Regions from separate parts of the Trinickia sp. genome, predicted to be linked through region 1. Evidence: predicted binding sites of a transcription regulator. Region 1 holds the regulator's gene; the other holds the start of a gene.
What was found. Region 1 encodes FNR, which switches genes on or off when oxygen is low (the NO sensors DNR and NnrR bind a similar motif). Its sites were predicted from a motif close to TTGATNNNNATCAA; they were not measured.
Positions count from the first base shown of each region.

Region 1 (3,382 bases):
TGCGCCTGACGATCGCCGATTGCGATCACTACGATCTTTTTACCGGAGCCCGCTGGCGCGAAGCGATCCACCCCGAGCTGGCCCGTTTCTGGCGTTCGGCGTCCTCCGCGCGTCGGCGTGGCTCCCGGGTCCGGCCACCCCCGACGGCCAGATCGCGCGCACTTGATTCAGATCAGGCTGCAACGATGAGCGTGCGCCGATGATGTCCGAAAAACGGATCGACTTCGCGGAAGGCCCAAATGTACCGACACATCCTCGCCCCTATCGACGGTAGTGCCACGTCCACGCGCGCGCTCGAGGCCGCGCTCCGGTTCGCCAGCGGTTCGGGCGCCGAATTGCTTGCACTTTTTGTCGTGGACGTGCCGGTCATCGGCTCGGAGGCGCCTGGCTACGATCCGAACCTGGTGCGCGATGCGCTTTTCGAGCAGGGAGCGCGCGTGGTCGACGAAGCGATCGAGAAAATGAAAGCGGCCGACGTTACCGGCACGCCGCGCGTGGTCGAGACCAACCCGCTTCGCGACGATATTGCGCATACGATCTTGCGTGTCGCCGAGGAGTGGCCGGCCGATCTGATTGTCATGGGTACACATGGGCGGCGCGGGTTCCAACGCCTCATGCTCGGCAGCGTAGCGGAACGCTTCCTGCGCATTTCGTGCTGTCCGGTTCTCCTCGTTCCGGCCAGCGATGCGGCGGCCGGTGAAAGTTGAGTGCCGGCCCGACGGCACGGCGGCATCGATCCGGCACGCCGAGGCACCGACGAGCCGCGGACTCCCGTCAGAGTTTGCCCGTTGCGCCGCGGGCCACTTCATCGTGGCGCACGAGCAATACCGGCAGTTCCACCGAGCGCAGCAACGATTCGGCAACGCTGCCCAGCAACACGCGGCGCACGCCATGGCGACCATGCGTTCCAATGACGATGAGTTCCGCCTCACATTCCGCGGCGACGCGAGCAATGACCGAGGCCACGCTTTCGCCGTACGCGTCGACGACACGCGGCGTGCCCTCGACCCCTCCCGCCTTGAAGACTTCTTCGGCTTCCTCGAGCGCCGCGGTCGCCGCCTCGATCGCCTCGGGGCTCGCGCCCTCACCGCCCTGATAGACCGCACCAACGTCCACCAGTTGCGGTGCGTGCTCCACGACGCAGACCGCGACGATCGACGCGCCCGAAGCGCTGGCAATCTTTACGGCCTCGTCGAGCGCAAGACGCGCTGCGCGGCTGCCGTCGATGGCAGCCAGAATACGTGTGTACATGATGGTTCTCCGGGGCACAGGCCCACTGCATCGATCATTGATGCAATAAGTGTGCGACCCGCCAGGCCTGCGCGCCTTGATGCCGATCAACGAGCGATCGGGGGGCGTCGGCAGGCCTGACGAATGAGCCGATTCCTGGCGCGACCGTAGGAAAATGCTTACAAAGCGCCGTCGATACCTACCCCAGTTTCGTATCGCGCTGATATTTTTTTCGCGGGGCGCTGGCCATACTCACTGCCATGAAGGATCACGTGCGTGCTGCCGCGCGCGCGTCACTGGCGGAGGCCACCATGTTGCTCGAACTGGATTTCCCCCGACAAGAAGGCCCATCCCCGGCCCCGCAGGAGACGTCCGGGGGTGCCCACAGTCGAAAGCTACCGTCGCCTGCCAAGGAGGGCTGCGCGTCCTGCTCGCTGCGCTCGGCCTGCGTCCCGGATGGGTTGACCGCTCAGGAAATCGCGCGCTTCGATGCGATCGTCAACACGACGCGGACCATCAAGCGCGGCGAAGCGCTGTACCGTACCCACGATCCGTTCGAGAGCATTTATGCCGTGCGGGCCGGTTCGTTCAAGACCGTCGTCATGCACCGCGATGGCCGAGAGCAGGTCACGGGTTTTCACCTTGCGGGCGAAGTGCTCGGGCTCGACGGTGTCTGTGCCGAACGACACAGCAGCGATGCGATAGCCCTCGAAGACAGCAGCGTATGCATCATGCCTTATTCGCTACTCGAGTCGATGTGCACGGAATCGAAGCAGTTGCAGCGGCAAATGCTGCGCACGATGAGCAGCGAAATCGTGCGCGAATCGTCGCTGATGATGCTGCTCGGCACGATGAGCGCCGAGCAGCGCGTCGCCACGTTCCTGCTCAATCTATCGAGCCGCATGAAGGCGCGCGGCTACTCGGCCGCCGAATTCAACTTGCGCATGACGCGCGAGGAAATGGGCAATTACCTCGGCATGAAGCTCGAGACAGTCAGCCGTATGTTCTCCAAATTCCAGCGCGACGGGCTGCTCGAAACTCACGGCAAAAAAATCCGCATCGTCGATCTGACCGCGCTCGAAGCGGTTTGAGCCCGCCGATATACGCCCTGGGGTTGCGTCAATCGCCGGTCGTCAACACCGCGGCGCCGGTGAGGCGGCCCTCGCGCAAGTCGGACAGCGCCCGGTTGGCCTCGCGCAACGGATAGAGCGTCGTCTCGATGCGCAGCGGCACCTGGCCCGCGATCCGCATGAACGCGTGTCCATCTTCGCGCGTCAGATTTGCGACCGATACAAGGCGCCGTTCGCCCCAGAGCAGGTCGTACGGAAAGGACGGAATCGCGCTCATGTGGATGCCGCCGCAGACCACGATGCCGCCTTTGACGACGGCGGCCAGTGCGGCGGGCACGAGCGCACCGACCGGTGCAAAAATAAGTGCCGCGTCGAGCGGTTCGGGCGGTGCGGCATCGCTGCCGCCGGCCCAATGTGCGCCGAGTCGGCGAGCGAGCTGCTGCGCGGCCGCGTCGCCGGGCCGCGTGAACGCATAGACGATCCGCTGCTGATGGCTGGCCACTTGCGCCACGATGTGTGCGGCCGCTCCGAAACCGTAGATGCCGATGCGCCGGGCGTCGCCGGCCATCGCGAGCGTGCGATATCCGATGAGGCCCGCGCACAATAGCGGCGCGGCTTCCGCGTCGGAGTAACGAGCCGGTATGGGCAGACAATAGCGGCTATCCGCGGCAACCCACTCGGCATACCCACCATCGAGCGTGTAGCCCGTGAACGCCGGCCGATCGCACAGATTTTCTCGGCCGCCGCGGCAGTAGCGGCATTGCCCGCACGTATGGCCGAGCCAGGGCACCCCGACGCGCTCGCCCAGCCGGAATTCGGTGACGCCCTCACCCAGGCCCGCGACGACACCGACGATTTCGTGCCCCGGTACGACGGGCGTCTTGGGATGGGCCAATTCCCCGTCGACCACATGCAAGTCGGTGCGGCACACCCCGCATGCGCGAATGCGGATCAACAATTGCCCGGGGCCGGGCGTCGGATCCGGCAACTCGCGCTCGCTCAAGTGCGGGGACCGGCCGTCGAATACCATCGCGCGCACGTCGTTGTCTCCCGGTGCGAGTCAAGCGTCGTGAAAACGGAAA
Region 1 is NZ_JBMRBK010000079.1:175,857-179,238, reverse strand. Features, by position in the region: gene phaZ (polyhydroxyalkanoate depolymerase) at 1-203, shown strand, start outside; gene ACO1XS_RS22840 (universal stress protein) at 240-707, shown strand; gene ACO1XS_RS22835 (universal stress protein) at 775-1,251, opposite strand; gene fnr (fumarate/nitrate reduction transcriptional regulator Fnr) at 1,542-2,321, shown strand; gene ACO1XS_RS22825 (zinc-dependent alcohol dehydrogenase family protein) at 2,350-3,339, opposite strand; gene ACO1XS_RS22820 (DUF1488 family protein) at 3,361-3,382, opposite strand, start outside.

Region 2 (3,382 bases), on a different contig from region 1:
TCGCCGGAGGGCCTTGCGGCTCACCCGATGACGATGTCGCGGTATAAGCGCTCGATATCTTCTTTTTTGCAAAGTTCGGTGCCCGCGTTCAGTAGCGAGGCGCACGCCGCCGCCAATCCATAGCGAAACGCGTCCTCGAGCGGTGCGTCGCGATCGAGTGCCCAAACGAGTGCGCCCAGAAAGCTGTCGCCAGCACCGATCGCGCTGGCGACAGGCACGCTCAGAGCCGGCGCGCGCAGCACGGCGCGCTCGCTGACGAGCAAGGCGCCCAGCCCGCCCAGCGTCAATACGACCGTGTGGGCCTGTCCCGCATGCACGAGCGCGAGCGCCGCCTCTTTCCATTCGGACTCGTCGGCGAGCGGCCGGCCGGTAAGTTCACGAAGCTCGCCAAGACTGGGTTTGACGAGGAAAACGCCCGCATCGAGCGCCGATCGCAAAGCAGGTCCGGAGGTGTCGAGCACGACCCGGGTCCCCTTCGATCGCGCCGATCGAGCCAGCCTTGCATAGATGTCATCGGGAACTCCCGGAGGCAAGCTGCCGCTCAAGACGAGATAGCTCGGCGGCGGGTCGAACGCGTCCAGCCGCGCGATGCAGCCTCGCCACTCCGCCTCGGCGAGAGTCGGTCCAGGAAGGACGAAGCGAAACTGGCGCCCGGTCGACTTCTCGTAGACGGAAAAGCTCTCACGTGTCTCGCCGACGATCTCGATGCACTGCCCGCACACGTTTTCCGCCTCGACGAGGCGCCGCAGTTCCTCGCCGAACGGGCCGCCCGCAAGATAGACAGCCACGCAATCGCCGCCCAGCCGCTCGATAACGCGCGCGACGTTGATACCCCCGCCGCCAGGATGCCTGAGCGCCGTGTCGCATCGGAGCTTGCGCGTATCGATCACCTGCTCGACGGCGGTCGAAACATCGAGCGCGGGATTCAGCGTGAGAGTCACGATCCGCGGCATCTGTCCTCCGTTGGGTTAGCGCCGCGCGGTGCGGTCACGACGCCGAGCGCGGCCCGTTTGTGCGCCGGCAATCATGTTTCGATGAGCACCTTCAGCGCATGCGTGTCGGCGGCATGTCCAAACGTCTCGTAAGCTTTGTCGATCTCGCCGAGCTTGAAGCGATGCGTGATGAGCTGCTTTGGATCGAGCTTGCCCGACCGCACGGTCTTCAACAGCATCGGCGTACTCACCGTATCGACGAGGCGTGTCGTGATCGCGATATTGCGATCCCATAGCTTCTCCAGATGCAGATCGGCTTTCACGCCGTGCACGCCGATATTTGCAATGATTCCGCCCGGAGCGACAATCGCTTCGCACAGCTCGAAGCTCGCGGGCACACCGACGGCCTCGATCACACAGTCAGCGCCCACTCCCTCGGTCAGCTTCATCACTGCCGCAGCGGGATCGAGCGCGCTGATGTCGATACAATCGGTCGCGCCGAACCGCCGAGAAATCTCGAGGCGATTCGCATCGCGGTCGATCATCATGATTCGTGCGGGCGAGTAGAACTGAGCGGTCAACAGCGCGGCGAGCCCGATCGGACCTGCGCCTACGATCGCCACTGTGCTACCGGGCTCGACTTTGCCGTTGAGCACGCCGCATTCGAACCCTGTCGGCAGAATGTCCGACAACATCACGAGCGCGTCTTCGTCGGCACCCGCCGCGATGTGATAGAGACTGGTATCGGCGTGTGGAATGCGCACGTACTCGGCCTGAGTGCCATCGATCCGGTTGCCCAGGATCCAGCCTCCCGTCGTGCAGTGCGAGTACATGCCGCGCCTGCAGTACTCGCATTTGCCGCACGACGAAATGCATGAAATCAGCACATGGTCGCCCGGCTTGAACGCCGTCACGGCAGAGCCGACCTCTTGAACGATGCCGACGCCTTCATGGCCGAGAATGCGGCCGGGTTCGCATGTCGGCACGTCCCCTTTGAGAATGTGCAAATCGGTTCCGCAAATGGTTGTGCGGGTGACCCGAAGGATCGCGTCGGTCGCATCGACGAGAGCCGGTGTCGGGCGATCGTCGAGCGAGCATGCGCCGGGACCGTGATACACGAGAGCTTTCATTACTGGATTACCTCCAAGGAGCCAAAGGTTCGTTCTGCATACAAAACACCTTAAGCCTTGGCGAAACACCCCGGGTTGATTTGCGTCAATCAGTAGAACTCGCCGCGCTCCTAGACTGGAAACAGTTAAGCACCCATCCAGTATCGGAATTCCATTCTTGGGAGCAATGGCAATGAGTTACAAAAGCATCCTCGTGCACCTCGATCCGAGCCAGGCTGTGCACAACCGGCTGGAACTCGCGCTATCGCTTTCCAAGCAGTTCGAAGCTCATCTCACGGGGTTTTTCACTGTCTTCAGGCCGGAACCCGGATCTTTCTACGTGATGGCAGGCAACGCCGACCTTTACAGGGAGCTCGACCATCGGCGCGAGGAGCGCAAAGGCGCTCTCGAACGCCTGTTCCGGGCCGAAATGTTGCGTCTCGGGGTCGCGGGAGAATGGCAATCTTCGACGGAATACGCCAATCGGTACGTGCCGCAGGCGGCTCGTCTCGCCGATCTGGCCATCGTCGGTCAATACGATCCCAGCGACCCCGAGTCGTTCGTCGCCGACCAATTCGTCGAAAATCTGGTGCTCTCGTCGGGACGCCCCGTGTTGGTCGTGCCGTATGCCCGCCAATTCAAAAGCACCGGCTCGCGCGTACTTGTTGCGTGGGACGGCAGTCGCGAGGCCACCCGCGCGCTACACGATGCGTTGCCGTTTCTGGGCCGCGCGAAGCAAGTGACCGTGCTCACCATCGACGCGCTGAAGGGCGAGCCCCCATCGAGCCGCATTCCCGGGTCCGATATCGCGGCGATCGTCTCGCGTTATGGCGCCAACGTCGCCACGCAGGACGTCGAGGGTATGAAAGACGTGCCGACCGGCGAAGCGATCCTCTCCCGAGCCGCCGACCTCGATGCAGACCTGCTCGTGATGGGTTGCTACGGCCATTCGCGCTGGCGCGAGTGGGTGCTCGGTGGCGCGACGCGGTCGATTCTCAAATCGATGACGTTGCCGGTGCTGATGTCGCACTGATAGGAAGCCGTCGACAGGAGACTTCAATGAGAATCACCCTACACCTCGATACATTCAATACCAACCCTAGCGCGTACGCCATTCTCTGGCTGGACGACGCTTCGCTCAAATGGTCGCGCGAAGCGCACGCCGGCCTCGCGCTACCCGCGTGGGGAACCGTGCGCACGGAAGCAGGCAGGACATTGATATTGGACCCGTCCGGCACGCAGCAGCTATGCAAGCTCGAAGGGTTGGGGCTCGGAACCGATGGCGGACCGTTCGAGGGCGAAGTCGGTCGCGCCTCGTGGTGCAATCGGGGTTCGACGAAA
Region 2 is NZ_JBMRBK010000075.1:135,456-138,837, reverse strand. Features, by position in the region: gene ACO1XS_RS21110 (1-phosphofructokinase family hexose kinase) at 21-953, opposite strand; gene ACO1XS_RS21105 (zinc-dependent alcohol dehydrogenase family protein) at 1,025-2,062, opposite strand; gene ACO1XS_RS21100 (universal stress protein) at 2,235-3,074, shown strand; gene ACO1XS_RS21095 (DUF3564 family protein) at 3,101-3,382, shown strand, end outside.
Region 2: the regulator FNR is predicted to act here: its motif matches at 2,138-2,151, upstream of ACO1XS_RS21100 (universal stress protein).